Regions from separate parts of the Sphaerisporangium siamense genome, predicted to be linked through region 1. Evidence: riboswitches for the same ligand, from Rfam matches in the RefSeq annotation. Region 1 holds a riboswitch; the other holds the start of a gene.
The links. Region 1 has a riboswitch for glycine ahead of gcvP (aminomethyl-transferring glycine dehydrogenase). Riboswitches for the same ligand answer to the same signal wherever they lie in the genome.

Region 1 (15,400 bases):
TGGTCGAGCACGCGGTCGGCACCTGACCCCGCGGTCGGGGGGCGATCCGCCGCGAAACCGTCGTTTCCGGTCACATTCGAACGGCGCGGCGCATGGACCACAGGGCGGCGCGGGCGGTAGCTTTGGACCGGCGTGGCGAGCCGGGCAGGAGTGAGGAAGGGGCGAAGCGGAACATCGTGGACGCGGCGCGCACGGCGAGCGCCGTCAGGAGCACCGCCAGCCCCCCGTAGCGAGAGCCCGAGCGAGCCCCACTAGTATGTCCGAATCCGCGAGCATGCCCTCATCTTGACCTTTGCGACTCATCAGCGTATGTTGCGGCATTCGCAGTCTGACACCATGAGAAGCGAAGACCCGAGGCACGCCGCCCAGAGCACCGTCGCCGCGACTTCGCGGTAGGAGGCCGAGCCGATCGATGCCGAGCGTCTACTGCACGCAGTGCGGCAATGCCAACCCTGAGGACGCCCGTTTCTGCTCACGCTGCGGGTCGCCGCTGAGCCGTCCCGAGAGCACGCCGGTGGGGGACACCACCTCCACGATCTCCCTCAGCGGGATCGAGGCGATGGACTCGGAGACGACGGGGCAGACGCTCCTACCCGATCGCGCGGCCGTCGACCAGCTGCCTCCGGGCACGGCGCTGCTGGTCGTGATGCGCGGGCCGAACGCCGGGAGCCGCTTCCTCCTCGACAGCGATCTCACCACCGCGGGCCGCCACCCCGAGAGCGACATCTTCCTCGACGACGTGACGGTGTCGCGCCGTCACGCCGAGTTCTACCGGCGCGGCGACTACTTCACCGCCCGCGACGTCGGCAGCCTCAACGGCACCTACGTCAACCGGGAGCGCATCGAGGAGCACCCCCTGACCGGCGGTGACGAAGTCCAGATCGGCAAGTTCCGGCTGGTGTTCCTCACGCGTGGGTGAGGTGGGACGGTGATGAGCGCGCAGGCCGCCCGGGCGTTCATGAGCATCGGGGAGGTCCTGGAGATCCTCCGGGCGGACTTCCCCGACGTCACCGTCTCCAAGATCCGCTTTCTGGAGGGCGAGGGGCTCATCGAGCCCCAGCGCTCGCCCTCGGGGTACCGCAAGTTCACCCACGCCGACGTCGAGCGCCTGCGCTACATCCTCACCGCCCAGCGTGACCGCTACCTGCCGCTGCGCGTCATCAAGGACCATCTGATGACCGCCGACCCGCAGGACGCGCCGCTCGGCGGCCCGCGCCCCGTCGGCGACCCTCCCGCGCCCGAGGTCAGGCTGACCCGCCCCGACCTGCTGGAGGCCACGGGCCTGGACGAGGAGACCCTCGCCGAGTTGGAGGACTACGGGCTGGTCACCCCGGTCGCCCGCTGGTACGACGCCGAGGCTTTGACCGTCGCCAGGGCCTGCGGCGCGCTCGCCCGCTTCGGCCTGCACCCCCGCCACCTGCGGGCGCTGCGGGCCGCCGCCGAGCGCGAGGCCGGCCTCGTCGAGCAGGCCGTCGCGCCCCTCATGCGCCGCCGCGCCCCCGGCGCCGCCGGCCAGGCCGAGGAGACCGCCCGCGAGATCTCCGGACTGCTCCAGGAACTGCGCACCGCCCTGGTGAGGACCGGTCTGCGGGGCATTCTCGGCCGGTGACGGAGCCGCCCGGACATTTCGGGGTGGGAGGATGTTACGTTGAATTTTGCGGCGATGGTCACGCCGCGAGCTGAGAGCCGTAAGGGAGCAGGCCCGGAGCGGGCCGGTGACCCAATGGGACGGAGCCGCGTGTGTTGCAGATGGAGGTCGTGGGGGTCCGCGTGGAGATGCCCACCAACCAGCCCATCGTCCTTCTGAAGGAGGCGAAGGGTGAGCGATATCTGCCGATCTGGATTGGCATGACCGAGGCCACGGCCATCGCGTTGGCACAGGCCGAGGAGCCGCCTCCGCGGCCGCTCACCCACGACTTGTTCAAGGACGTGATCGAAGCCCTCGGCGTGCGGTTGCAGGCGGTCAACATCGTGGCGCTGCGCGACGGGATCTTCTTCGCCGACCTGGTGTTCTCCAACGGGGTCGAGGTGAGCGCACGCCCCTCGGACTCGATCGCGCTCGCGCTGCGCACCGGCACGAGCATCTTCGCCAGCGAGGACGTGGTGCGCGAGGCCGGCGTCATCATCCCCGACGACCAGGAGGACGAGGTCGAGAAGTTCCGCGAGTTCCTGGACACGATCACCCCGGAGGACTTCGGCCGTGCGGGTTAGCCCAGTGCGCCATATCGGGCATTTACGCTTCACGACGCGCCGGGTGGGATCGTTGACTGAGCATCGCACCGGTCCTACGGTGCAAGGGAAACCACGGTTGTAATTCACGAACCCCCAGATCAGGCCGTGGGATGAGAGAAAGCCGGAGGTCCGCAGTGGCGGTCAGCAGCGGCGAGGGAAAGACGGCCGGCCAGCACGATCCGGCCCAGCGCCGGTCGGCGCGGGAACGCGCGGGAGAGCAGGGCCTGCTGTTCGACGAGCGGCCGGCGTCGCTGCCCGCCGACGTGGGATACCGCGGCCCGACGGCCTGCTCGGCGGCCGGCATCACCTACCGGCAGCTCGACTACTGGGCCAGGACCCAGCTCGTCGAGCCGTCGGTGCGGCCGGCCCATGGCTCGGGCTCGCAGCGGCTCTACAGCTTCCGCGACATCCTCGTGCTCAAGGTGGTCAAGCGCCTCCTCGACACCGGGGTGTCGCTCCAGCAGATCCGCACCGCGGTCCACCACCTGCGCGAGCGCGGGGTCAACGACCTGGCGCAGATCACGCTGATGAGCGACGGCGTGAGCGTCTACGAGTGCACCTCGGCCGACGAGGTCATCGACCTGCTGGAAGGCGGCCAGGGCGTGTTCGGCATCGCCCTCGGCGGCGTCTGGCGCGAGGTCGAGGGCACCCTGGCGGAGCTGCCGGGGGAACGCGTGGAGCCGGCCGCCACCGCGGAGGACCACCCGGGTGACGAGCTGGCTCGGCGCAGGAAGGCCCGCAGGACGGGCTGACCGGCTGCCGTCCCCCCGGCCGGAACCGGCGGGGGATCGGCGGCGACCGGCAGGGACGGTCCCCGGGTTCGCGGGGTCGCGGTGTGGGGCCGCGTACGGCGAACCCGGCGCCCGCGCGCGCCCGCGTGGCGGGGCGGTACTGGGGTAGCCTCCCGGCCGGGACGGGCGGGTACAGTTGGTTCAAGGCTTACGACCCCGCGCGGGAGAGACCCGAGGGCACGAGCAGGCGCCGCGGCCGCGGCGCCGGCCCGCTGGCCCGGGCGCCGAAGGAGCAACCTCCCCGGAATCTCTCAGGCCCACGTACCGCGCGGACGAGGCGACTCTGGAAAGCAGGCATGCCCGCCAGGCGTGCCTCACCGACGGTGCAAGCCCCCCGCGGGGGGTGAAGCTCTCAGGTCGTGGCACCCGCCGCGCTGACAGAGGGGGAGACGGCACACGAGCGCGCCACGCGCCCGGTCTCTACCCCTTCAGGAGGGCACCCATGACCGATCGGTCACCGCTTCGCGACCTGTCCGCACCGCCCTTCGCCACGCGGCACATCGGCCCCTCCGACGACGAGCAGGCGCGCATGCTGCAGGCCGTCGGCTACGCCTCCGTCGCCGACCTGGTCGCCGTCGCCGTGCCCGGCATGATCCGCGCCGAGGGCCCGCTGCACCTGCCCCTGGCGGCGAGCGAGACCGAGGCCATCGCCGAGCTGCGCGCCCTGGCCGCCCGCAACCGCGTGCTCACCACCATGATCGGCCTGGGCTACCACGACACGATCACCCCGGCCGTCATCCGGCGCAACCTGCTGGAGAACCCCGGCTGGTACACCGCCTACACCCCCTACCAGCCCGAGATCTCCCAGGGCCGCCTGGAGGCCCTGCTCAACTTCCAGACCGTGATCGCCGACCTCACCGGCCTGGACGTCGCCGGCGCCTCCCTGCTGGACGAGGCCACCGCCGCCGCCGAGGCGATGACGCTGGCCCGCCGCGCGGGCCGCGCCAAGAGCCCGGTGTTCGTCGTGGACGCCGACGCGCTCCCGCAGACCAAGGCCGTGCTCGCCACCCGCGCCGAGCCTCTCGGCATCGAGCTGGCCGAGGCCGACCTGTCCGAGGGGCTGCCCGAGGGCGAGCTGTTCGGCGTCCTGGTCCAGTACCCGGGCGCGAGCGGCCGGCTCAAGGACTTCCGCGCCCTGGCCGCGGAGGCGCACGCCCGCGGCGCGCTGGTGGTCGCCGCCGCCGACCTGCTGGCCCTCACCCTGGTGGAGTCGCCCGGCCTCCTCGGCGCCGACATCGCCGTGGGCTCCTCCCAGCGCTTCGGCGTCCCGCTCGGCTTCGGCGGCCCGCACGCCGCCTACATGTCCGTCCGCGAGGGCCTGCAGCGGCAGATGCCCGGACGCCTGGTCGGGGTCTCCCAGGACGCCGACGGCCGCCCCGCCTACCGCCTGGCCCTGCAGACCCGCGAGCAGCACATCCGCCGGGAGAAGGCCACCAGCAACATCTGCACCGCCCAGGTCCTGCTCGCCGTCATCGCCGGCATGTACGCCGTCTACCACGGCCCCGAGGGGCTCAGGCGCATCGCCCAGCGCGTCCACCGGCACGCGGCCGTCCTGGCCGCCGGGCTGCGCGGCGCGGGCGTCGAGGTCGTCCACGAGGCGTTCTTCGACACGGTGCTGGCCCGGGTGCCCGGCCGGGCCGGCGAGGTAGTGGCCGCCGCCCGCGCCCGCGGGATCAACCTGCGCCAGATGGACGCCGACCACGTGGGCGTCGCCTGCGACGAGACCACCACCGGCGGCCACCTGGCCGCGGTCTGGGAGGCCTTCGGCCTGGAGGGCGTCGTCCTGGAGGACGTGGACACCGCCGCCTCCGACGCGCTGCCCGCCGAGCTGCTGCGCTCCACCGAGTACCTGGCCCACCCGGTGTTCCGCGCGCACCGCTCCGAGACCGCGCTGCTGCGCTACCTGCGCCGGCTCCAGGACAAGGACATCGCGCTGGACCGGTCGATGATCCCGCTCGGCTCGTGCACGATGAAGCTCAACGCCACCACCGAGATGGAGCCGATCACCTGGCCCGAGCTGGCCGGCCTGCACCCCTACGCGCCCGCCGACCAGACCGAGGGCTACCTCGCGCTCATCGGCGACCTGGAGCGCTGGCTGGCCGAGGTCACCGGCTACGACGCGGTCTCGCTGCAGCCCAACGCCGGCTCCCAGGGCGAGTTCGCCGGCCTGCTGGCCATCCGCGCCTACCACCGCGACAACGGCGACCTCGAGCGCGACGTGTGCCTCATCCCGTCCTCGGCGCACGGCACCAACGCCGCCAGCGCCGTCATGGCCGGCATGCGGGTGGTCGTGGTGGCCTGCGACGACCAGGGCAACGTGGACCTCGCCGACCTCGACGCCAAGATCGGCAAGCACCGCGACCGGCTCGCCGCGATCATGGTGACCTACCCCTCCACGCACGGCGTGTACGAGGAGACGATCACCGCGATCTGCGCGCGCGTCCACGAGGCCGGCGGCCAGGTCTACGTCGACGGGGCCAACCTCAACGCCCTGGTCGGGCTGGCCAAGCCCGGCGAGTTCGGCGCCGACGTCTCCCACCTGAACCTGCACAAGACCTTCTGCATCCCGCACGGCGGCGGCGGCCCCGGCGTCGGCCCGGTCGCGGTGCGCGCCCACCTGGCGGCCTACCTGCCCGGCCACCCGCTGCGGGACGGCGGGCCGGTCGGGCCGGTCTCGGCGGCGCCGTACGGCTCGGCGGGCATCCTGCCCATCTCGTGGGCCTACGTGCGCATGATGGGCGGCGAGGGCCTCACGGCGGCCACAGAGCAGGCCATCCTGTCGGCCAACTACCTGGCGCGCCGGCTCGCTCCCCATTACCCGGTGCTCTACACCGGCCGCGAGGGCCTGGTGGCGCACGAGTGCATCGTGGACCTGCGCCAGATCACCAAGGAGACCGGCGTCACCGTCGACGACGTCGCCAAGCGCCTGATCGACTACGGCTTCCACGCGCCGACCATGTCCTTCCCGGTGGCGGGCACCCTGATGATCGAGCCCACCGAGAGCGAGGACCTGGCCGAGCTGGACCGCTTCTGCGACGCCATGATCGCGATCAGGTGCGAGATCGCCAAGGTGGCCTCCGGCGCCTACGACCGCGCCGACAACCCCCTGCGGGGCGCCCCGCACACCGCCGACTGCCTGGTGGCCGACGACTGGAAGCACCCCTACACGCGCACCGAGGCGGCCTACCCCGTCCCGGCGCTGCGCGAGGGCAAGTACTGGTCGCCGGTCCGCCGCATCGACCAGGCCTACGGCGACCGCAACCTGGTGTGCTCCTGCCCCCCGCTGGAGGCCTACGAGGACTGACGTACGCCGCCCCGGAGGCCGTCCCGATCGGCATAATATGTCGCGCGCGACGGCGCCTTCCGCGTCGCGAGACCCGCGGTTCCCCCCACTCCCCCCACGCGGAGAAGAGGTCTTGATGGCGGCGCACGAGGTGGACTCCGGCCGGCGGATCGACGACGCGCGGCGGCTCGCCGAGAACGGCGAGCTGGACGCGGCGGCCGAGATCTTCGCCGAACTGGCCGCCGACGACGGCGGGGCCGACCGCGCCCAGGCCGCCGTCGGCCTGGCCGTGGTGCTGGAGCGGCGCGGCGACGTCGCCGGGTCCAGGGCCGCGGCCCGCACGGCCCTGGCCACCGGCCACCCGGAGTACGCCGCCCAGGCGGCCTGCCTGCTGGCCCGCGGGTTCGAGGAGGAGGACCTCGGCGACCAGGCGCGCGCCGCCTGGCAGGCGGTGATCGGCCTCGGGACCCCGGCCTACCTGCCCGCGGCCCACATGGCGCTGGCGCGCATCGCCGAGCGGCAGGGCGACGAATCGGCGGCCGAGGCGGCGTTGCGGGCGGCGCTGGCCACCGGCGACCCCGTGGTGGGCTCCCGGGCCGCCCAGCTCCTGGCCGGGCGGCTGCTGGAGGACGGCGCGGCGGGGGAGGCCGCCGACGTGGCCGCCGAGGCGCTGCAGGTGCCGGACGCCGCCGAGCAGGGGCGGCTGCGCGTGCTGCTCGGCATGGCCCACCTGGACCTGGCGTGCGGCGAGTTCGCCTCCGCCGCCGAGGAGGCCGGCGACCCCGACGGCACGGCGCTGGCGATCGAGCTGCTGGCCCGCGTGCTCCCGCTGCGCGGCAGGGACGCCGACGCCGCCACGGTGTGGGACTACGGCCTCGGCCACCCCGACGAGGAGGTCGCGGCCCAGGTGCGCCTGCGCCGGGCCCGCGACGACGCGGCCTTCGCCGACGACGCCCCGGACGGCGAGTACTTACCGGACGAGGGCGAGGACGAGGCGGGGGAGCGGTACACGGCCGGGGACGGCGCGGCGGCCGGCGGCGCGACCCCGGGCGGCGGGCACACCACCGGCTGAGCGGCCCCAGGCGCCCGCAGAGGCCCTTCCCGGACCAGAGTTCAGCCCGGGGGCCCCTCGCGCCGGGTCAGCGGCCCTTGCGGCGGCCCAGGGCGGCGGCGATGTTGACGAGAACGATGCCCGTCCAGGCCAGGAACAGCCCCCCGGGCCCGGCGCCGGCCGCGGCGATCGCCGTGAGCGGGACGCCGATGCCCAGCGATCCGAGCGCGATCGGCAGCGAGGGGTCGACCCGCTGCGAGGGGGGATTGCCCGGCGCGGGCTGCGGGCCGCCGTAGGGCGGGGCGTAGCCGTCGGGATGCCCGTTCTGGGCGGCCACCGCCGCGCGCACCCGGGTATCGAGCGTGGTGTCCAGTTTGTCGAGGAACGACTCGATCAGCGCGTTCTCGTAGTCGGGCCCGAGATCGCGCCTGGCCTCGACGGTCGCCCGCAGCTCATCGCGTGGATTATCCGGCACCGCCCTAATCTGTCACGCACCTCCGGCCGAGGACATCCCCCGCGAGAAGTAGCGGCGTCCTCCGCAGGTACGGTGTGGGCCATGCGCATCGTGACGCCGAGCGGCCCGGCGATCGTGGAGGTCGACGAGGCCCCCGGTTCGCGGTTCCTGTTCGTGCTCACCCACGGGTCCGCCGGGGGCGTGGAGTCGCCCGACCTGCTGGCGGTGCGCGACGCCGTCACCGGCGTCGGCGGAACGGTGGCGCGGGTGCTGCAGCCGTTCCGGGTGGCCGGGGCCCGGGCCCCAGGGTCGGCCGTCCGCCAGGACGAGGCGTGGACGGCTCTGGTGGCCGAGCTGCGGCGCCGGTATCCCGGGCTGGCCCTCGTGCAGGGAGGGCGGAGCAACGGGGCACGGGTGGCCTGCAGGACCGCGCGCGCCGCCGGGGCGGAGGCCGTGGTGGCGCTGGCCTTCCCGCTGCGCCCGCCGGGCAGGCCCGACCGCTCACGGGCCGGTGAACTGCGCGAGGCGGGCGTGGAGGTGCTCGTGGTGAACGGCGACCGCGATCCCTTCGGCGTGCCCGACGCCGCGGACGCCGCCAAGCTGGTCGTGCTGCCGGGTGAGGCGCACGAGTTCAAGAAAAACCCCGCCCGGGTGGGCGAGGTGGTCGCGGAGTGGCTCGGCCCCCGTTACGCGTGAGGGTGTCAGGCCGCGCTGATCGCGAGGTCGGTGGGGCGGTGCGGGGCGATGATCGCGCCGTCGGGCAGGAGCTCCCCGGTGTCCTCGAAAAGCACGATGCCGTTGCACAACAGGCTCCACCCCTGCTCAGGGTGTGCCGCGATCGTGCGGGCGGCTTCGCGGTCCGGCGCGGTGGTGCTCGGACAGGACGGCTCATGCGGGCACATCGGCGTGCCTCCGGATCTCTCTCTCGGTCTGGTGTCCGGCCGGGGTTCTCGGCGTGGGCGCCTTCGCCCGCTCCGATTCCCCCGCCCCCGTCGGACGGGGCCGAACGCTTTGCTGTCGATGTGTGTGCTGGCACACACTTACAGAGTAAGTGTGCTGCGGGTCACACGCGGGCGACATAGCCCATTAGGACGGTTTAGATCCTTCGATTAGGGGGGTCAAGGGGGCCGGCAGGGCTGGTCTCATGCGGTGTGACCTGCGGCACAAGCGTGCCCCAGCCAAGATAACGGTCTCAATACGACTCGCCGCCGAACGGATAAACGTATGGTTACGCCGGGGCGAGCCCCCTGAGCACGGCCTCCAGGCCCCGCTCGAAGGCGTCCACGGCCTCCTCGGCCGGTTCGGCGCCCTCCCGCCCCGCGAGGGCCGCCGTCCCGGAACCCGGGCCGGGGTGGGGGAGGGCGTCCTCGTCGTCGTCCGCGGGGCCCGCGGCCCAGCCGGAGCGCTGGATCTCCACCGCCACGCTGCCCATCACGAAGGCCCGCAGGGTGCGCACGGCGCGCGGCGCGTCGTCCAGGCCCGCCTCGGCGAGCTGCTGGGTCTGCTCGCGGATCGCCGTCAGCGCGGTGCCCCGGGGAGGCTTGGTCAGTGCCAGGGCCAGCACGCCGGGGTGGTCGAGCAGGGCCGTCCTGGCGGCGCGGGCCCACGCGCGGGCCACCTCCTGCCAGCTCGCCGCGCCGGACGGCTCGACCGCGACGGTGGTGACGTGCTCGGCCAGCGCGTCCATCAGCGCCTCCTTGCCGCGCGGCAGGTGGTGGTAGATGGCCATCGCCTCCACCTGCAGCGCGTCGCCGAGACGCCGCATGGTCAGCCGCCGCAGGCCCTGGCCGTCGGCGATGTGGAGCGCCGCCTCGATGATGCGCTCGCGGGACAGGGGAACGGGAGGTCGTTTCGCCGGCATGCCGCCATGATCCACAATATGACTTACTTTGTAAAGGCCGCCGCGCCGGTCCGCGAACCCGGCCGCTCCCGGAGCGGCGTACGCTAGGGCGTGCGACAAGCGCCGGATCACCGGCGAAAAGGCCGAGAAAGGGCAGCGCGATGGCGTTTTTCCGTCCGAGGGTGAGCCGGGAGGCGGAGGTCAGGCACCACGCCGACCAGGAGGTCGGGAAGGGCTTCGCCCAGGTGCTCCACAAGGCGCGCGAGGCCGAGCGCGAGCTGCGCCGGGCGCAGGCCGAGGGCGCGGGCACCGCCGAGCTGCGCGCCGCGGGCCTGGCCTTCGACCGCGCGCTGACCGACGCGCTGCGCACCGCTGAGGCGGCCCGCCGGGCGACTCTCGGCGTGCGCGCCTACGACGACCGCATCCGCCGCCGCAAGGGGGTCGCCACCCCCGAGGGCGCCAAGTGGACCGCCGAGGTCGACCGCCTGCGCACCCTGCGCGAGGAGAACCGCCTCACCGGCATCGTCCGCGCCCCGCGCGCCTACCCCTCCGGCGCCGGCACCGCCCCCACGCACTAGAGGAACGGCCCCGGAAACGGTCCGGCCGGCTCGGGTGGACCGAGCCGGCCGGGATGAACGGTAGGCGGGGGTCAGCTCGCCCAGTCGAGCAGGGGTCGGGTGTTGCTCGGGTGGCGGAGCTTGGAGAGGGACTCCTTCTCCAGCTGGCGGATCCGCTCCCGGGTCAGGCCCAGGTGCTTGCCGATCTCGTCCAGCGTGTGCGGCTTGCCGTCGATCAGCCCGAAGCGCAGCGCCATGATCTTGGCCTCGCGCGGGGTCAGGTTGTCCAGCACGCCGCGCAGCTCGGCGCCGAGAAGCTGACGGTCCACGACCTCGGAGGCCTCGGGCGCGTCGACGTCCTCGATCAGGTCGCCGATCGTGGTCTCGCCGTCCTCGCCGATCGTCGCGTTGAGGCTGATCGGCTGGCGGCTGGTGCGCAGGAGCTCCTCGATCTGGTCGGGGGTCTTGTCCAGCTCGACCGCCAGCTCCTCGGGAGTGGGCTCGCGGCCCAGCCGCTGGTGCATGTCGCGCTCGACGCGCGACAGCTTGGACAGCAGCTCCAGTACGTGCACCGGCAGGCGGATCGTGCGCGCCGAGTCGGCGAAACCGCGCTGGATCGCCTGGCGGATCCACCACATGGCGTAGGTGGAGAACTTGTAGCCCTTGGAGTAGTCGAACTTCTCGACCGCGCGGATCAGCCCGAGGTTGCCCTCCTGCACGACGTCCAGCAGGGCCATGCCGCGGTCGGTGTACTTCTTGGCGACCGACACCACCAGGCGGAGGTTGGCCTCCAGCATGTGGTCCTTGGCGCGGCGGCCGTCCTCGACGACCCACCCCAGCTCGGTGCGCTCCTGCTCGCCGGGAGAGCCGGTCTCCAGCTTGTGCTCGGCGTACAGGCCCGCCTCGATGCGCTTGGCCAGCTCGACCTCCTCGGCCGCGGTCAGCAGCGTGCGGCGGCCGATGGACTTGAGGTAGGTGTGCACCGAGTCCCCCATGACCGAGGACTGGTCGTCCAGGTCGAGGGTCTCGTTCTGCAGTTCGGCCTCGTCGGGCTCCTCCCAGGAGTCCTCAGGGCCGGAGACGGGCTCGTCCTTGGGGGCGGGCCGCGCGGGGGCGGGAGGGGCGGCGGTCTTGTGGGCGGCCCGGCCGCGCCGGGGGCGGGCCTCGGCGGTCTCCGCGCCGGCCGCCCGGACGCCGGTGTGCGCGGGCTTGGAGGTGGTGGTGCTGGTCATTGCGCTCTTCACGGTGGTCTTCACTGTGGTGCTCTTACGGGTCTTCCCGGCCGGGGCGCCCACCTGCGGGGCGGCTTCGTTCTCGGTCGCCAGGCTCACGCCGGCCTCGGTGAGCTCGCGCAGGATGGAACGGCCCTTGGCCGGGCCGATCCCCGCCGACGAGAACGCCTCGCGGAGCTCCGCGAGGGAAAGGTGACCCTGCGTCCGGCCTTGGTCGATGATCCGGGCGAGGGTCGTCGCGGGCGCCTCGCTCTCGGCCGGGGCCGCCGCGGTGGTTCTGGGCATGAGCACACCTCCTCCGTCACGGAGTCGTCGGTTTCAGTCGATGGGATGGCGCGGCGTTTCGCGTTCGGCGCACCAGTATCAATAACGCCGGAAGCCGTGGTTTGTTCCCGCCGCCCACAAGACCGTGGTTGATCAACTCCTGTTCCTCGGCTTCGTCGTCCCTGGTGGAATGCCCTCTGCCCCGGATCGGGCCTTCGACACCGCCCGCCGTGCGGGGGGCGTGGGGGCCCTACCTCCGGGGCCGGTCACGGCCGTCGCGCGCGGCGGGCTCCCGGCATGAAAGAAGGCGGGCCGCCGTCCCGGCGCCCGCCTTCCCCGGCTCGCGGCCCCGCCGTCAGCCGCCCGGCTTCTTGGTGGGCGTCTTCTCCGGCGTGAGGACCGGGATCGGCAGCGGCTCGGCGTCCTCCAGGCGCTTCTCGGTCCAGAACTCCGCCACCTTGCGGGGGTCGCCGTTGACGTCGGGGTCGGTGACCACGAACGTCTCCGGCGAGCGGGTCGGCTCGGCGTTCGGGGGGATCTCGGGGCCGGGGATCTGTCCCGGAGCCTCGCCCGGGCCGTAGGTCTCGGAGGTCTTCGACCCGGCCTTGTCGGCCTGTTCCACCCGGCCGGACGCGGCGGCGGCCGCGACGGAGATGCCCCCGGCGAGGACCACACCGGTCACCGCGGCGGAGATCCACATCTTGCGGGTTGGCTTCATCAAGGCGTCCTTCCTGGGTCCAGCTGTCCTTTAAGACGCGCTGGACACTGCTTCCGGTTCCCTTGCCGGGACATTGTGGTCAAGAAAGATCTCTTGTGCCAACAAACCTAGAAATCTCTTCTCTTATCGCGACAAGGTCATGCTTGCCGTTCGGGAGCAGCGGCAGCCGGTCCACCAGCCGCACCGCGCGCGGCGCCGCGTACCCGGGCAGGCGCGTCTTGACGTGCGCGCGCAGCTCCGCCAGCGCCGGGGGAGCGGCGGGGTCGGCCGGGACGACGACCGCCACGACCTCCTGCCCCCACTCCGGGTGCGGCCGGCCGAGCACGACGGCCTCCCGCACGCCCGGGTGCGCGCCCAGCACCCCGGCCACCGTCCCGGCGACGACCTTGCGCCCACCGGTGTTGATCACGTCGTCCGCGCGGCCCAGCACCCGCAGCCGGCCCCCCTCGACCGTCCCCAGGTCCGAGGTCACGTACCAGCCGCCGTCCATGGCCGCCGCCGTCAGGTCGGGCCGCAGCCGGTACCCGGCGAACAGCACCGGCCCGCCGAGGCGGATCCGCCCGTCCGCGCCGGCCGCCACCCGCACGCCCTCCAGCGGGACGCCGTCGTAGACGCACCCCCCGCACGTCTCGCTCATGCCGTACGTGGTCACCACGCGCACGCCCGCGCCCCGGGCGGCCTCCAGAAGGCCGGGCGGGGGCGCGGCGCCGCCGAGCAGGACCGTGCGCAGGCCCGTCAGCGGCACCCCGGCGTCGATCACGCGCCGGAGCTGGGTGGGGACCAGGGAGACGTGGTCGGCGCCCGCGGCGGCCACCGCGCCGGGGGAGAACCGTTCGTGGACCACCGGTTCGGTGCCGCCGAGCAGGGCCCGGACCAGCACCTGCAGGCCGGAGACGTGCGAAGGGGGCAGGCAGCACAGCCAGCGCTCGCCCGGGCGGGCGCCGATCCGCTCCAGCGAGGCGGACGCCGAGGCGACCAGCGCGGCGGCGGGCAGCTCCACCCCCTTGGGCGTGCCCGTGGACCCGCTGGTGGCGATGATCGCCGCGACCGCGCCGTCCGCGGGGACCCCGCCGGGCAGGGCCTCGACGCCCTCGTCCGTGACCAGGTGTGTGGGGCGCAGGGCCGCCAGCGTCGCCCGCAGCGCGGGGCCCGGCAGGGAAGGATCGAGCGGCAGCACGGCCGGGCCGCCGCCGAGGAGCGCCTCGCGGATCTTCTCCACAACCAGCGGGCCGGGAGTGCCGAGTACCGCGTGCACCGGACGCTCACCCACGGTCGTAAGGTTAGTCCCGATGGGAGGCGTCCCTCGCGCGGGGCGCCTCGTGGCCGCGCCGGGCCGAGTGAGGAGCGAGACTGACCGTGTGCACCGTCGACTGCGACCGGCCCGTCGAGCACCACCATCCCGTTCCCGCCAATCCAGTCCGCATCGGTCACGCTCCCGTCGAAGTCGTCCTGGTGGACCCTGTCCGCGTGGGCCGGGTTCGTGTCGAAGCCGGCCGCACGGACCCCGTCCGCGTAGGTCAGGTCCGTGTCGAAGCCGTTCCGGTGGAGCCCCTTCGCGTGGGTCAGGTCCGCGTCGCCCAAGTCCGCGTCGAAATCGTCCGCGTGAAGCCCGTCCGCGTGGGTCACGTCCGCGTCGAGCCTGTCTACGGCTGTTCGGTTCGCGTCGGTCAGGTCGCCATCGAGTCCGTCCGTGTCGGCCGGGTCGGTGTCCATCGGGTCCGCGGCGCCGTGACCCCGTGCCGTTCCCGCTCCTGCGGTCGTCCCTCCGCGCGTCCATGAGGGCACGCCACCCCGTCCCGCAGCCCGTCAGGCGTCGCCGTGCCCGCGTAGGGGAGGCCCGGTGAACCCGGCCACGGCGCTGAGCGGCGTGCTGCTCGACGAGCTGGTGCGCTGCGGGCTCACCGACCTCGTGCTGGCCCCCGGATCCCGGTCGGCGCCGCTCGCCGTCGCCGCCCACGGCGACCCGCGGCTGCGGCTGCACGTGCGCATCGACGAGCGGTCGGCCTCCTTCCTCGCCCTCGGCCTGGCCCGCAGGTCCGAGCGGCCGGTCGCGCTCGTCTGCACCTCGGGCAGCGCCGCCGCCAACTTCCACCCCGCGGTGATCGAGGCGAGTGAGTCCGGCGTCCCGCTCCTGCTGCTGACGGCCGACCGCCCGCCCGAGCTGCGCGGCACCGGCGCCAGCCAGACCATCGACCAGCTCAAGTTGTACGGGCCGTCGGTCCGCTGGTTCGCCGAGGTCGGCGTGCCCGAGGAGCGTCCCGGCCAGGTCGCCTACTGGCGCTCGCTGGCCTGCCGCGCCTACCAGCGCGCCCTCGGCCCCGGCGACCCCGGCCCCGTCCACCTCAACCTGGCCTTCCGCGAGCCGCTGATCCCCGACGGCGACACCTCCTGGTGCGAGCCCCTGGAGGGCGGCGACGGCCCCTGGGTGCGGGCCCGGGTGGCGCCCCCCTCGGCCGGGCTGCACGTCACCCCGACCCGGCGCGGGGTGCTGGTGGTCGGTGACGGCGCCGTCAACGTGCGCCGCCACGTCGCCGCCGCGGGAATGGCCGGCTGGCCGGTGCTGTCGGAGCCCAGCGGCGGCGCCCGCTACGGCGACCACGCCATCTCGACCTACCACTTCCTGCTGGGCGTCCCGGAGTTCGCCGACGCCCACAGCCCCGACGTCGTGGTCACGCTGGGCCGTCCGAGCCTGTCGCGGCCCCTGATGTCGTGGCTCAAACACGCCCAGGAGCACATCGTCGTCAGCCCCGACCTGACGCGCTGGCCCGACCCGACCCGCTCGGCCACCCAGGTCGCCGCCGCCGTCGAGATCGCCGCCGCCTCGGGCGACGACGGCTGGCTGCGCTCCTGGCGCACGGCCGAGGCCGCCGCCCGGCGGGCCGTGGACGCGGTGCTCGACGACAGCGGGCTCAGCGAGCCGCGCCTGGCCAGGGACCTGGCCGAGCTGCTGCCCAACAACGCGCTGCTGTTCACCGGCT
Region 2 (15,400 bases), 1.8 Mb from region 1:
AACGCGCGCAACAGGGCGGCGGTTCCCTCCAAGTGTTCGGCGACGGCCCTTCTGGCGGCCTCGGGGTCGCCGGCGAGGATGGCGTCCACGATGGCGGCGTGCTGGGCGGCGGCGTGGTCGATGTTGGGGCCGAGCACCGGGATCGCGTTGAGCAGGTCGGTCACGCGCAGGCGCGCGTCGGCGCAGGTGGCGGCGAGCAGCGGTGAGCCGGTCAGCTCGGCGATCGCCAGGTGGAAGGCGGTGTCGAGGCGCCGGTAGTCGGCGGGCGCGGCGCCGCCGACCTCCGCGAGCCGCCGGGTCAGCGTGGCGCGCTGCTCGCCGGTGAGCGGGGCGGCGGCCAGCACCTGCGCGGCGCCGCACTCGACGGCCATGCGGAAGGTGAGCGCGTCGGCCAGCTCGGCGGGCCCCATGGCGGCGACGGCGCGGCGCAGGTCGCCGTGCCCGGGCGGCGGCGGCTCGTACAGGACGAACGCCCCGCCGTAGCGTCCGCGCCGCACGTCGAGGTACCCGGCGTCCTGGAGGGCCTTGATGGCCTCGCGGAGCGTGACGCGGCTGATGCCGAGCCGGCCGGCCAGCTCGCGTTCGGGGGGCAGTTTGTCGCCGGTGGGCACGACGCCGAGCTTGATGGCCTGCAGCAGCCGCTCGACGGTCTCTTCGAAGGCGTTGCCCGCCCGCACGGGCCGCAGGACCGCGACGAGCTGCGGCTCCGCCATCACGCCTCCCGTTCTCAGGTCAATGGTTTGATATTAGTCCATTTGTCGGGACGGCTCGGCGAAACCGTTGACGCCAGGGCGCGGCGGGTGCTTGCATGCCTGCAATGGTCTGATTCCATACTTTTGAAGGAAGGGAGCGCCGTGCTGACCGTCGACGAGCTGCGTGACGACGTCTCCGCCGGCCGCGTGGACACCGTGCTCCTCGCCATCACCGACATGCAGGGACGCCTCCAGGGCAAACGGCTGTCCGCCCGGTACTTCCTGGAGCAGGTGCTGGAGCACGCCGCCGAGGGGTGCAACTACCTCCTCGCCGTGGACGTGGACATGAACACGGTCGACGGGTACGCCATGTCGTCCTGGGAACGCGGCTACGGCGACTTCGTCATGCGGCCCGACCTGTCCACGCTGCGCCGGGTGCCCTGGCAGGACGGCACGGTGCTGCTGATGGCGGACGTCCTCTGGGAGGACGGCGGCGACGTCGCCGCCTCGCCGCGCCAGATCCTGCGCGCGCAGCTCGGACGGCTCGCCGAGCGTGGCTGGAAGGCCTACGTCGGCACCGAGCTGGAGTTCGTCGTCTACCGGGACAGCTACGAGGACGCCTGGGGCAAGGCGTACCGCGACCTGACCCCGGCGAACCTCTACAACGTCGACTATTCGCTGCTCGGCGGCGCCCGGGTCGAGCCGCTGCTGCGCCGCGTCCGGCTCGGCATGGAGGGCGCGGGCATGTACGTCGAGTCCGCCAAGGGCGAGTGCAACCTCGGCCAGCACGAGATCGCCTTCCGGTTCGACGAGGCGCTCGCCACCTGCGACAACCACGGCATCTACAAGAACGGCGCCAAGGAGATCGCGGCCCAGGACGGCATGTCGATCACCTTCATGGCCAAGCCGAACCACCGCGAGGGCAATTCCTGCCACATCCACATCTCGCTGCGCACCCCCGAGGGCGACCCGGTGATGGCGGGCGACGGCCCGCACGGCCTGTCCCGGGTCGGGGAGCACTTCATCGCGGGCCAGCTCGCCGCGCTGCGCGAGTTCACGCTGCTGTACGCGCCCAACGTCAACTCCTACAAGAGGTACGTCCCGGGCAGCTTCGCGCCGACGGCGGTCAAGTGGGGCGTGGACAACCGCACGTGCGCGCTGCGCCTGGTCGGCCATGGCCCCTCGCTGCGCGTGGAGAACCGCGTGCCCGGCGGCGACGTGAACCCCTACCTGGCCGTGTCCGGCATGATCGCGGCCGGGTTGCACGGCATCGACCACGAGCTTCCGCTGGAGGAGCCCTTCGGCGGCAACGCCTACGCGGCGGGGGCGGAGACCGTGCCGGCGACGCTGCGGGACGCGCTGGCGCTGTGGCGGTCCTCGGAGATCGCCAAGGCCGCGCTCGGCGAGGAGGTCGTCGAGCACTACGCGAACAACGCCCGCGTCGAGCTGGCCGCCTTCGACGCGGCCGTCACCGACTGGGAGATGTTCCGGGGCTTCGAACGGATGTGACGATGAAGATAATCAACCCGGCCACCGAGGACGTGCTCGCGGACGTCGAGCTCGCGGACGTGGCCGAGACCGATCGCGCGGTGGCGCGGGCCAAGGCGGCCTCCCCGGCGTGGCGGGAGGTCGCGCCCGGCGACCGGGCGCGGCTGCTGCGCCGCTTCGCCGAGCTGGTCGACTCCCACGGCGAAGAGCTGGCGCGCCTGGAGGTCGCCAACGCGGGCCACCCGCTCGGCAACGCCCGCTGGGAGGCGGGCAACGTCCGCGACGTGCTGCACTTCTACGCGGGCGCGCCGGAGCGCAACCACGGCAGGCAGATCCCGGTCGCGGGCGGGGTGGACATCACGTTCGCCGAGCCGCTCGGCGTCGTCGGCGTCATCCTGCCGTGGAACTTCCCCATGGTGATCATGACGTGGGGCGTCGCCCCGGCGCTCGCCGCGGGCAACACGGTGATCGTGAAGCCGGCCGAGTGGACTCCGCTCACCGCCGCGCGGCTGGCCGAGCTGGCGCTGGAAGCCGGCATCCCCGAAGGGGTGCTCCAGGTCCTGCCCGGCGCGGGCGAGGTCGCGGGGGCCCGCCTCGTCGAGCACCCGGACGTGCGAAAGATCGTGTTCACCGGGTCCACCGAGGTCGGCAAGCTGATCGCCGCGAGCGCCGCGCGGACCGTCAAGCGTCTCACGCTGGAGCTCGGCGGCAAGAGCGCCAACGTGGTGTTCGCCGACGCCGACCTGGAGCGGGCCGCCGCGACCGCGCCGTCCGCGGTGTTCGACAACAGCGGGCAGGACTGCTGCGCCCGCTCGCGCGTCCTCGTCCAGCGCCCCGTCCTGGAGGAGTTCCTCGACCGCCTCGGCGCCGCCGTCGCGTCCCTGACCGTGGGCGACCCACTGGACCCCGGCACCGACCTCGGCCCGCTCATCAGCGCCGAGCACCGCGCGCGGGTGGCCTCGTTCGTCACCGGCACGCCGCGCTTCCAGGGCGCCTGCCCGTCCGGCAGGGGCTTCTGGTTCCCGCCGACCGTGCTCACCCACGAGTCGCTGGACGAGCGCGCGTTCACCGAGGAGATCTTCGGCCCGGTGGTCAGCGTGGTGCCGTTCGACGACGAGGCGGACGCCGTGCGCATCGCCAACGACACCGTGTACGGGCTGTCCGGTTCGATCTGGACGCGGGACGTGGGCCGCGCGCTGCGGACGGCCCGGGCGATCGAGTCGGGCAACCTGTCGGTCAACTCCCACTCCTCGGTGCGGTACTGGACGCCGTTCGGCGGTTTCAAGCAGTCCGGCCTGGGCCGGGAGCTCGGCCCCGACGCGCTGGCCGCGTTCACCGAGACCAAGAACGTCTTCATCGCGCACTGACGCACGACCCGTCAAGGAGATCTTCACCATGCAGCGACTGCGTGACCGCGTGGCCGTGATCACGGGCGCCGCGAGCGGCATCGGGCTCGCCACGGCCCGCCGCTTCGCCGAGGAGGGCGCCAGGGTGGTCTGCGCCGACGTGGACGAGGCCGCGGGCGCCAAGGCGGCCGAGGAGGTGGGCGGCCTGTTCGTCCGCGCCGACGTCACCAGCGAGGAGGACGTCGCCCGCATGTTCGAGACGGCCTTCGAGACCTACGGCAGCGTGGACATCGCGTTCAACAACGCGGGCATCTCGCCGCCCGACGACGACTCGATCCTGACCACCGGCATCGAGGCGTGGCGGCGGGTCCAGGACGTCAACCTGACCAGTGTCTACCTGTGCTGCAAGCACGTCATCCCGTACATGCGGCGGCAGGGCAAGGGCTCGATCATCAACACCGCGTCGTTCGTGGCGGTCATGGGCTCGGCGACGTCGCAGATCTCCTACACCGCCTCCAAGGGCGGCGTGCTGGCGATGTCCCGCGAGCTCGGCGTGCAGTTCGCCCGCGAGGGCATCCGGGTGAACGCGCTGTGCCCGGGGCCGGTCAACACGCCGCTGCTCCAGGAGTTGTTCGCCAAGGACCCCGAGCGCGCCCAGCGCCGCCTCGTGCACGTCCCGCTCGGGCGGTTCGCCGAGGCGTCCGAGATCGCCGCCGCGGTCGCGTTCCTGGCCTCGGACGACGCGAGCTTCATCACCGGGGCGGAGTTCCTGGTGGACGGCGGCATCTCCGGCGCGTACGTGACCCCGCTGTAGGAGGGCGCCATGGCACGGCCGGTCATCGGGATCACCTGCTACGTCGAGCGGGCCTCGTTCACCGTGTGGGACGCCCGCGCGGCGCTGCTGCCGTACGACTACGTCGACCGGGTCGCGCGGGCCGGGGGCCAGCCGGTGCTGCTGCCTCCGGCGGGCGACCCGGCGCCGCTGGTGGAGCGGCTGGACGGGCTCATCGTCGCGGGCGGCGGGGACGTGGACCCGTCCCGATACGGTGAGGAGCCGCACGCGCGCACGAGCCACATCAGGGAGTTCCGCGACGCGGCGGAGTTCGAACTGGTCGCCGCGGCGCTGAAGGCCGGGCTGCCGTTCCTCGGCGTCTGCCGGGGCATGCAGGTGCTGAACGTACACCTCGGCGGCACCCTGCACCAGCACCTGCCCGACCTGGTCGGCCACGACGGCCACTCCCCCGCCCCCGGCCGGTACGGCCACCTGCCCGTGCGCCCGGAGGGGGGCAGCAGGCTGGCCGACGTCCTCGGCGCCGACCCCGTCCGGACCGCCCACTACCACCACCAGGCCGTCGCCCGCCTCGGCGCGGGCCTGGTGGTCGCGGCCACGTCCGGCGACGGGGCCGTCGAGGCGGTGGAGCTGCCGGAACTGCCCTTCGCCCTCGCCGTGCAGTGGCATCCGGAGACCGGCGAGGACACCCGCCTGTTCCGAGCGCTGGTGTCGGCCGCCGCCGCCTGACGTGCCCCCCCTGTCGCCACCCCGGTGGGCATGGACAGGCGGGCGTGCGTTGGTAGGGTGGTCGAGAACACCGATGATCCCGTGCGGGAGAGAGTCCTGACATCCGGTCAGGACCCCTGAAGGAGCAAGTCCTCCCCGCGAACCTCACAAGGCAAAGGACCGCGCGGGAAAGGTGATCTCTGGAAAGCAGGTCCCCTCCGGGGGCCTCGCCGAAGGTGAAAGTCCGGCAAAACCCGGGCGAAACTCTCAGGCACCGATGACAGAGGGGGAGGATGCTCTCATCCAATCCTGTCTGAGGTGCGCATCATGTCCAGACCCACACCGCTCCGCGAGGTGCACGAGAGCCTCGGCGCGACGCTCACCGACTTCGCCGGCTGGCTGATGCCGTTGCGCTACGGCAGCGAGTCCGCCGAGCACAACGCGGTGCGCACGGCCGCCGGGCTGTTCGACCTCTCCCACATGGGCGAGATCTTCGTCACCGGCCCGCAGGCCGGGGAGGCGCTCGACCACGCGCTGATCGGCCACCTGTCCGCCCTGGAGCCGGGCCGCGCCCGCTACACCATGATCTGCGCCGCCGACGGCGGCGTCCTGGACGACCTGATCGTCTACCGGCTGGCCGCGGAGGAGTTCCTCGTCGTCGCCAACGCCTCCAACTACCCCAAGGTCGCCGCCGAGCTGACCGAGCGGTCGGCGGACTTCGACGCCGAGGTGGAGGACCGCTCCGACCAGTACGCGCTGGTCGCCGTCCAGGGCCCCCGGTCGCAGGAGATCCTCGCCACGCTCACCGACGCCGACCTGCCCTCGCTGAAGTACTACGCCGGCCTGCCCGCCACGGTCGCCGGGGTGAAGGCCCTCATCGCCCGCACCGGCTACACCGGCGAGGACGGCTTCGAGCTGTTCGTCGCGGCCGGCGACGCCGTCACCCTCTGGCAGGAGCTCACCAAGGCGGGCGACGCGTACGGGCTGCGCCCCGCCGGCCTGTCCGCCCGCGACACGCTCCGGCTCGAAGCCGGCATGCCCCTGTACGGCAACGAGCTGAACGCCGGGCTCACTCCCTTCGACGCGGGCCTCGGCCGCGTCGTACGGTTCGACAAGCCCGGCGACTTCGTCGGCCGCGCGGCCCTCGCGCCGCTGAAGGACATCCCGCCGCGCCGCCGCCTCACCGGGCTCGTCGCGCGGGGCCGCCGAGTGCCACGCCACGGATACCCCGTGGTACGGCTGACTGACGGCACCGTCGTTGGAGAGGTCACCAGCGGCGCACCCTCGCAGTCCCTCGGCAAGCCGATCGCGATGGCCTACGTGGACACGGACGTGTCCGAGGGGCTCGCGGTCGACATCCGTGGAAGCCATGAACCGGTCGACGTGGTTGACCTGCCTTTTTACCGGAGGAGCAAGTGAGCAGCATTCCCGAGGAGCTCAGCTACACCAAGGAGCACGAGTGGATCGCCGGCCTGGAGGACGGCATCACCGTGACCGTGGGCATCACGGCGTACGCCGCCGAGTCGCTGGGTGACGTCGTCTTCGTCCAGCTTCCCGAGGCGGGCGCGACCGTCGAGGCGGGCGACGCCGTGGGCGAGGTCGAGTCCACCAAGTCCGTCAGCGACATCTACGCGCCGGTCAGCGGCGAGGTCATAGAGGTCAACCAGGTCGTCGTGGACGACCCGTCGCTGGTCAACTCCGACCCCTACGGCGACGGCTGGCTGTTCCGCGTGCGCGTCCAGGACACCCCGGAGGACCTGCTCTCCGCCGAGGAGTACGCCACCGTCACCACCGCGGACTCCTGACCTTCGTTCGCCCTCTCCTGGCGGCTCCGGCGGGCCACCGCTCGCCGGAGCGTCCCTTCTCTCGTCACATGTTCCGAAGGTTCGCCACACACGTTCCGAAGGGCACAGATCAATGGCGATCAGCGTCTTCGACCTGTTCAAAATCGGTATAGGTCCGTCCAGCTCCCACACCGGCGGCCCCATGGCCGCCGCCCACAAGTTCGCCAGGGGACTCAAGCAGGACGGGCTCCTGGAGAAGACGGCCCGCGTCGAGGTGATCCTCTACGGTTCCCTGGGCCTGACCGGCAAAGGCCACGGCAGCGACAAGGCGGTCCTGCTCGGCCTGTCCGGCGAGAAGCCCGAGCTCGTCGACGTGGACACCGTGGACGAGCGGCTCGCCGAGATGCGCGCGTCCGGGACGCTCCGGCTGTTCGGCGCCCAGGAGATCCCTTTCGTCGTTGGCGAGCACTGCGTCTTCGAACGCAAGGTCTCGCTGCCGCACCACCCCAACGGCATGCGGTTCACCGCCTTCTCCCCCGAGGGCGACACCCTGCGCGAGAAGGTCTACTACTCGGTGGGCGGCGGGTTCGTCGTCGACGAGAACGCCACCGGCGCCGACCGCATCAAAGCCGACGACACCGAGCTGCCCCACCCGTTCGCCACCGCCGCCGAGCTGCTCAAGCAGTGCGCCGACACCGGCCTGTCGATCTCCGGGCTGATGCTGGAGAACGAGAAGGCGTTCGGCCGCACCGAGGCCGACATCCGCGCCGGCCTGCTCAACCTGTGGCGGGTCATGTCCGAGTGCGTCCGGCGCGGCACCACCAAGGAGGGCGTGCTGCCGGGCGGCCTGAAGGTCAAGCGGCGCGCCAACCAGATGCTGCGGCGGCTGCAGAGCGAGAGCCCCGAGAAGGACCCTCTGCAGACCATGGACTGGGTCACGCTGTTCGCCCTCGCCGTCAACGAGGAGAACGCGGCCGGGGGACGCATCGTCACCGCCCCCACCAACGGCGCCGCCGGCATCATCCCCGCCGTACTGACGTACTACGACCGTTTCGTCCCCAACGCCGATGAGGACGGCGTCATCCGCTTCCTGCTCACCGCCGGGGCGATCGGCGTCCTGTTCAAGGAGAACGCCTCGATCTCCGGCGCGGAGGTCGGCTGCCAGGGCGAGGTCGGCTCCGCCTGCTCCATGGCCGCCGCCGGCCTCACCGAGGCCCTCGGCGGCACCCCCGAGCAGGTCGAGAACGCCGCCGAGATCGGCATCGAGCACAACCTCGGCCTCACCTGCGACCCCATCGGCGGCCTCGTCCAGATCCCCTGCATCGAACGCAACGCGGTCGCCTCCATCAAGGCCATCACCGCCACCCGCATCGCCCTCCGCGGCGACGGCCGCCACTTCGTCAGCCTCGACAAGGCCATCAAGACCATGCGCGACACCGGCCGCGACATGCTCGACAAGTACAAGGAAACCAGCCGCGGCGGCCTCGCCGTCAACGTCATCGAGTGCTGACCGGCGCTCCTCTCCCCCGCAAGCCGGCGGCCCGCGATCAGGAGGCCGCCGTCCCCCGGGCGAACCAGACGGCCGCGGCGGCGCAGACCGCGGCGGCGAGGAGCAACGACAACGCCGTGCCGCTGGGGAGGGCGGCGAGGGAGCCCATGCTGGCGACGCCGAGGGTGGCGCCGGTCTGGCGGACGGCGTTCAGGAGTCCTCCGGCCGCTCCGGCCGTGCCGGGTGGGGCGGTGGCGAGGATGGCGGTGACCAGGGCGGGGAGGGCGAAGGAGACGCCGAGGCCGGTGAGGAGCAGGCCCACGGCGTGCCAGCCGTAACCTGCTCCGGCCCAGGAGGCCCAGCCGAGTGCCGTGCCGCCCGCGGTGAGCAGGCCGAGGCCGGCGAGGATGGGCGGGCGGGGGCCGACGCGAGCCACGATGCGGCCGGTGAGCGGTGGGTTGAGGACAAACGGCAAGGTGAGGGGCAGGAAGGTCAGGCCGCTGGTGAGGGCGCTGAGTCCGTGCTCGCGCTGGAACAGCAACGGCAGGACGAACAGGTTCCCGTTGAGGGCGAAGGTGACCGCCGCGCCCGCCGCCAGCGTCACCCGCACGCCGCGCCCGCGCAGCAGCTCCCGGTGGAGCACCGGGGCCGTACTCCGCCGTTCCAGGGTCGCGAAGACGGCGCCCGCCAGCACCGTGACCGTCCCCGAGATCGCCGCGTGGGCCCAGGAGCGCGCGCCGGCGGCGATGAGCGTGTCGGTCAGCAGCGCGAGCGCGGCGCAGACGGCGAGCTGGGCGGGCCAGTGGATGCGCCGGTCGCCGCGCGGGGCGCGAATCGACCGGCCCGCCGTCAGCGCGAGCACCAGCACCGTGAGCGGCACGTTGACCAGGAAGACGGCCCGCCAGCCCGCCAGGTCCACCAGGAGGCCCCCGGCGACGGGCCCCGCCGCCACCGCCGAACCGCTGATCGCCGCCCAGGCCGCCACGGCGCGGGTGCGCGCTGCCGGGTCCGGGTACAGCCAGGCGATCAGCGCCATCGAGGCGGGCACGCAGGCGGCCCCGGCGGCGCCGAGGACCGCCCGCAGCGCGACCAGGACGGGCAGGGTCGGGGCTGTCGCCGACAGCAGCGAGACGAGGCCGAAGACGACGATCCCGGCGCGGAACACGCGGTGCGCGCCGTAACGGTCGGCGACGGCGCCGGCCGACAGCAGCAGGGCGCCGAACACCACGGTGTATCCGGTGGTGGCCCACTGCAGCCCTGCCATCGAGGCGTGCAGCGACGCGGCAAGGTCCGGCTCAGCGACCGACAGCACGGTCATGTCCAGCAACACCATGAAATATCCGAGCGAGATGCCCACCAGGACGGCCGGGCGACGTCCCCGCCGGGCCGTTACTCGGCGCGTTCCGTTCGTAGGGTGTCCCCACCCTGTCCCCGCGCCCGGTGTCGCGTCCGCGTGGGAGGAGGTGTCAGTGGTCATGCCGTCCACTGTGCGGACCCGGCCGTGCCGCCTCCACCGGCCCGGCCGCAGGACTCGTGCGGAAATTCCGAACGCTCCGCGTGAGTTCGTCCTGACATGGAACTACGCCAGTTGCGGACGTTCGAGGCGGTCGTCCGGCACCGGACGGTGACCGACGCCGCCGTCGCCCTGGAGCTGTCCCCCTCCAGTGTCTCGGAGCAGGTCCGCACCCTGGAGAGGTCGCTCGGGGTGGCGCTGTTCGAACGCACCCCCAAGGGCATGCGCCTGACCGGAGCGGGCGAACGGCTGCTGAGCTGGACCGGCCGCCTGCTCGACCAGGCCGAGCAAGCACGCAGAGAAGTCACCGGCCAGGCCCGCGCACTCCGCCTGGGCGCCCTGGAGACGATCGCCGCCACCCACGTACCCGGCGTCCTGACCCGACTCGCCGCACGCCGCCGGGACCGCGAAGCCATCCCCGTCACGAACCACGGCCGACCGCCCGGCACGCACCGCCCGGACACCGAAGTACCGGCGACCCCCAGCACAAGCCACAACGAACCACTCCCTGTAAGCCGCCCGGACGCCGAAGTTCGGGTGACCGCCGGCACTAGCCGCGACGAAAGGCTTCTAGTAAGCCGCCCGGACGCAGAGGTTCAGGTCACCCCCGGCACAAGCCGCGACGACCTGCTCGCCGCCGTGGCCACGGAACGGCTGGACGCGGCGCTGCTGCTCGACGCCGGCGACGCCCTGGGAGACCTCGGATTCGCGGCCCCGCCCGCGCCGCTGACGTTCGTGGACGTCGGCACGGTGCCGCTCGCCCTCGTCGCCGCCCCCGGCCACCTGCTGACCGCGAGCGCCCACGTGGTCCCCGGCGACCTCGCCGGTGAGCGCCTCCTGGTCAACGTGCCCGCCTGCTCCTTCTGGATGGCCGCCGACAGGATCATCGGCCCCGGCCCCGAACGCGTACGGGCGGGCAGCGTCGCGGTGATGCGCGCCTGGGCCGAACAAGGACTCGGCCTCGCCCTACTCCCGGAATTCGCCGTATCCGACTCCCTGAAGAACGGCACCCTCATCCGGCTTCCCCTGACCACCCCGGACCTGAGCCTGCGCCTCGTCTGGCGTTCCGACCGGGAAGACCTCCCCGGCCTACGCGACCTCCTGTACGCCGCAAGCGCGTGACCCGTACGGGTCAGTCCCCTCAACGACCGAGGGAACTGACCACGCCCGGCATTTCAGCCACGGACAGCGTCGTCCTTTAGTCCGGTCAGGAAGGCCGCCCACCCAGCTGGGCTCACCGTCACGACAGGGTTGCTCGGCAGCTTGCTGTCCCGCACACCGATGAGGTTCGAGATGTTCGACGCAACCTCCACGCACTCCCCCGCATCCCCGCTGTAGCTGCTCTTACGCCACTGCGCGCCGCTCATGTCATGCGTCAAATCGGTTCACCGCTTCCTCGATGAGTCGGACGGACTCCTTAAACGGTACGGCTTCAGCCCGGATTGCGTCATACTTCCGAATCAGATCAGTGATCATCTGGCGATCGTCGAAGGTACGGCCGACAGGCTGGGCATCCGTATATGCGGCATAGCACATTCCGTTTCGCTCGGCTATGACGAACCCACCCATCAGGCCGCAGTGCGGGCGCGCCGCGTAGGGCACGAGCTGGATCGTCACGTGGGGATACTCAGCCACTTCCAGCAAGTGAAGCAGTTGCTCCCGCATAGTCTTCGCGTCAGCGATGTGATCACGCGTCACTTCCTCATCGATAACCACATTCAGAGACGGCGGCTGGTCACGGTACAGAATCGACTGCCGCTGCATGCGGTTCGCAACGCGCTCCTCGACTTGTTCGGAAGTGACCCCAGGCCAGGTGGAGAGAATGCGGTGAGCGTAAGCCTGCGTTTGGAGCAGACCCGGGACGAGCATGGGCTGCCAGGTTCGCAGGACCGTCGCGCACTCTTCCTCCTCTAGCCAGGGGCGGAGGTATTCGGGGGCCTTGTGCCAAGTAGTGGCCATGTAGAGGCGGAGCATGGTGCCGTCCAGGGCGAAGGTGCGGTCGCAGAGTTCGGCGAACTGTTTCGACGGGGGGCGCTTGGCCCTCTCGACCAGGTTGATCATGGAGTCGGAGTAGCCGAGGCGCTCGGCCAGTTGCCGCTGGCTCATGTGCGCCGCCTCGCGGTGGCGGCGCAACTCGAAGGCGAAGAGGGCTCTCGGGGACTCGTGCGGGTCTATCTCTTTGCCGGGGGACAAATTACACCTACCCATCCAAGTCAAACGTTCTAAGCTGCTCGCTTCAGGTTCCCCACAGAATCGCCGACCAGGTCTGTAGACACGGTGTGCTTCCGTTTCGACACTCACTGTAGCCGCCATCCGGCAGCCTTGGAGAAGGAATTTCCGAAGTCACGGGACGACAGTGCCGTCGTTGGGAGGATTTTCGGCAGGACCGCCAGACGAAAAGGCCGGGAAAGCGAACCGGCCCTCGGCGCGTATCACCGAGGGCCTTGAATCCTTGTGCCGACCACCGGCTTCATCCGTATCATCTCGCATAAGTAATCCCGACGAGCCTTACGGTGAGGTTGATGGACGGCTTACAGCGCAGGCGGCGTATCTCATCGCCTCGTCCCCGCGGCAGGTCCGTCCGCCTGGCGGCCGACCGTCATCGATTGAGGCGGGTCGATCCAGGCCAGGCCGGCCAGACGCGTCGCTGGTCCGCACAATGGTGGGCCACGATCGTGAGCATCCTCGCAGGACTCTGCTCGCTCCCCGCGCTCGCGCTCTCGGTTCAGTCGATCAGGATGAGCCAGGAGCAACAGGCGTACGATCGCGCCGAGAAGACCAAGGAGCAGCAGGCCGCCGACTACGAGAAGCGTGCGGCTTTCGCGCGGAATGTCACAGCGAACGGGGGACTGCCAGGCGATCCCCTTGACACGACCTACCGCATTCGAAATGCCAACAGGGCTACCGTACAAGTGTGGATCACGTATGCCGTCGGCGGGAAGCAACGAGTTCAGGCTGTCCGAATAGCGCCATGCTCAGAGGGATTGTATTCATTGCGCACTCAGGCATCAATACCCGAGGATCGCCTCTTGGATTTATCGGGAGGGCCTTACCTGGTCAACGCAGCCGATGACCGAAAGCTGTGGGAAGTCGGCGAAGCACCGTCGGACGCGCACCCATCCGACCTGGACGATTCACAATGGGGCGGATATACCCACACATTGAGAAAGACAAGCCGCGTCTCCCCCTGCCGGTCATGAAGTCACATCATCTATCGTCCACCACGCGGCCGTCGCCCCAGGGGCCGTTTTCTCTTCCTCAGCCGCCGCACCTCGAAGAACCGCGCGGTTGTGAGTGTGGAGCTGAAGGCTTTGGATTGGAAGAGGTATAGGAGCCCACCCGTGCAGGACCGATCCGGTCGGCCGCCGTTAGCCCACCCACTAGTACGCACCAATAGAGCGCCGACAGACGCTAAGTCCGACATGTGATCCGAGCGCGCTCCGGCACCGCTCTTCCGCGCGCTCCCGCACTGCCCCGCTCGATGGCCGCGCAGTCCTGGGGTGGGCTAACGGCGAGCAACCACGACGGACCCGCACCTGTGGGCTCAACACACCTTAACCAACCCAATAGTCACCAGATGGCTTGTGGTGGCGGTTATGTGCGTGAAGTCGCACGAGTGCCACCGGAATACGGCGGAAACGGGCCGCTCTTGATCGCCGGTCGTTGAACTCTGACTTCACGCTGGTTATTCATGGTTTCGGGGGTTTGGGTCCCTCCTCCCCGACTACCAAGGGAAGATCATCAAGTTCAACGAGCTGCCGGCCAACCGCGTCATTTACGCGACCGCGCAGGACATCACGGACGCTGCCAACGCCATCGCCACCGACTGCCACCCCGTCGACCTCGATGACCTGGCCACCATCTCGCTCTACATCACCCACGTCATCCGCCGGTTCGGCAACTGGATCCTCACCCTGACCCCGCCCGCCGCCAACCCCACCACCCGACTCGACCTCGAGTCCCAAGTCCTCTTCGCCCCATAGCCGGCGGCTCGCTCGCCGCTACGGGTGTGCCTCGGCATCGAAGGGCTGCGGATGAGCCAGCAGGCCTACGCCGAGCGGCTCAAGACGTGAGCCGACTGGGAAGAGCTGTCAGCGGCGGCTCACTGACCGCTTGACCTCCTGGCTGTTCGGCTCGGACGCCCGTCGGTGTCCGGGCCGCGGTCAGCCACAGGCCGGTGAACACGGCGCAGGCCAGCGTCACGGCACCCGCCGCGAGAAAGGCGCTGTCGAGACCGGATTCGAAGGAGGCGCCGCCGGACTCCCGCGTGTGGACGATCGCCCCGAGCACCGCCACGCCGAGCACCGCGCCGATCTGCCGGGTGGTGCTGCTGACGCCCGAGGCGAGGCCGCCCTCCTGCGGGCTGACCGCCTGGATGGCGGCCCCGGTCAGCGGCGACATGGTGAGAGCGAACCCGATGCCGACGACCGCCAGCCGCCACCACACGTCGCCGTAGCCGGTATCGGCGTGGACGTAACCCAGCGCCACCAGCCCCAGCCCGGCCAGCGCCAGGCCGATGCCGGCGACGACGCGGAAGCCGTACCTGGCCGCGAACCGGCCCGCGTACGGGCTGACGATCACCATGGCCAGCGAGACGGGCAGGGTCCGCAGCCCGGCGACCAGGATCGAAGTGCCCTGGACGTAGACGAAGAACTGGGAGAAGAAGAACGACGACCCCATCAACGCGAACCCGACCACGGCCATCGCCGTGTTGGACACCGTGAACAGCCGCTGCCGGAACAGCCGCAGCGGCAGCATCGGCGTCGACACACGGCCCTCGACCACGACGAACGCGGCCAGGAGCACCAGTCCGGCGGCGAAGCCGCCCAGGATCACCGGCGAGGTCCAGCCTCGGGAACCGCCCTCGATCAGGCCGTAGGTCACAGCGCCCACGCCCGCGGCGGACAGGACCGTGCCGGGGACGTCGATCGGCGGCGCGCTCGGGTTGCGGGACTCCCCCAGCACGCGCAGCCCCGCCAGCAGCAGGACCGCCCCGATGGGCACGTTGACCAGGAAGATGGCGGGCCAGCCGAAGGACTCCACCAGGATCCCGCCCGCCAGCGGTCCGGCGGCCAGGCCGATGCCGCTGAACCCGGCCCACAACCCGATCGCTCTGACGCGCTCCCTCGGGGCGGGATACGCGGCGGCGAGCAGCGCCAGTGAGGCGGGGCTCAGCGCCGCGGCCCCGACGCCCTGCAGCACCCGCCCGGCGATCAGCCAGCCGATGGAGGGCGCGAGCGAACACACCACCGACGCGGCCGTGAACACCACCACCCCGGCCAGGAACACCCGCCTGCGGCCGAACCGGTCGGCGAAGACGCCGCCCGACAGCAGCAGCATGGCCACCAGCAGCACGTAGGCGTCGACGATCCACTGCAGGCCGGTCAGCCCGGTGTGGAGCCGCTGCTGCATGTCGGGCAGGGCCGCGCCGACGATCGTGTTGTCGAGCAGCACCATGAACTGACCTGCGCAGGTCAGGGTGAGCAACGCTTTCACGCGAATCCCTCCTGGAGCAGTCAATGACCGGTCTCACGCTTTGAACGCGGTCAACGACCAGGTGATGGGGGCACGCCGAGTGCCGCTTTCTCGG

Region 2: linked by a shared signal. The riboswitch ahead of gcvT (glycine cleavage system aminomethyltransferase GcvT) and the one ahead of gcvP (aminomethyl-transferring glycine dehydrogenase) in region 1 are both predicted to bind glycine.

The regions. Positions count from the first base shown of each region.
Region 1 covers NZ_JACHND010000001.1:5,979,843-5,995,242, reverse strand. The annotation lists gene BJ982_RS27615 (mannose-1-phosphate guanyltransferase) at 1-26, shown strand, start outside; gene BJ982_RS27610 (FHA domain-containing protein) at 413-919, shown strand; gene ftsR (transcriptional regulator FtsR) at 932-1,609, shown strand; gene BJ982_RS27600 (bifunctional nuclease family protein) at 1,741-2,211, shown strand; gene BJ982_RS27595 (MerR family transcriptional regulator) at 2,367-2,984, shown strand; glycine riboswitch at 3,175-3,300, shown strand; gene gcvP (aminomethyl-transferring glycine dehydrogenase) at 3,466-6,327, shown strand; gene BJ982_RS27585 (hypothetical protein) at 6,443-7,378, shown strand; gene BJ982_RS27580 (hypothetical protein) at 7,446-7,832, opposite strand; gene BJ982_RS27575 (alpha/beta hydrolase family protein) at 7,914-8,507, shown strand; gene BJ982_RS27570 (DUF5999 family protein) at 8,513-8,713, opposite strand; gene BJ982_RS27565 (TetR/AcrR family transcriptional regulator C-terminal domain-containing protein) at 9,040-9,672, opposite strand; gene BJ982_RS27560 (hypothetical protein) at 9,834-10,229, shown strand; gene BJ982_RS39760 (RNA polymerase sigma factor) at 10,301-11,725, opposite strand; gene BJ982_RS27550 (hypothetical protein) at 12,060-12,422, opposite strand; gene BJ982_RS27545 (AMP-binding protein) at 12,502-13,692, opposite strand; gene menD (2-succinyl-5-enolpyruvyl-6-hydroxy-3-cyclohexene-1-carboxylic-acid synthase) at 14,263-15,400, shown strand, end outside.
Region 2 covers NZ_JACHND010000001.1:7,818,560-7,833,959, forward strand. The annotation lists gene BJ982_RS35345 (FadR/GntR family transcriptional regulator) at 1-713, opposite strand, end outside; gene BJ982_RS35350 (glutamine synthetase family protein) at 858-2,201, shown strand; gene BJ982_RS35355 (aldehyde dehydrogenase family protein) at 2,204-3,547, shown strand; gene BJ982_RS35360 (3-oxoacyl-ACP reductase) at 3,576-4,340, shown strand; gene BJ982_RS35365 (gamma-glutamyl-gamma-aminobutyrate hydrolase family protein) at 4,350-5,045, shown strand; glycine riboswitch at 5,120-5,217, shown strand; glycine riboswitch at 5,218-5,318, shown strand; gene gcvT (glycine cleavage system aminomethyltransferase GcvT) at 5,352-6,443, shown strand; gene gcvH (glycine cleavage system protein GcvH) at 6,440-6,829, shown strand; gene BJ982_RS35380 (L-serine ammonia-lyase) at 6,942-8,318, shown strand; gene BJ982_RS35385 (MFS transporter) at 8,356-9,654, opposite strand; gene BJ982_RS35390 (LysR family transcriptional regulator) at 9,871-10,932, shown strand; gene BJ982_RS35395 (DUF397 domain-containing protein) at 10,986-11,177, opposite strand; gene BJ982_RS35400 (helix-turn-helix domain-containing protein) at 11,179-12,123, opposite strand; gene BJ982_RS35405 (MFS transporter) at 13,873-15,306, opposite strand.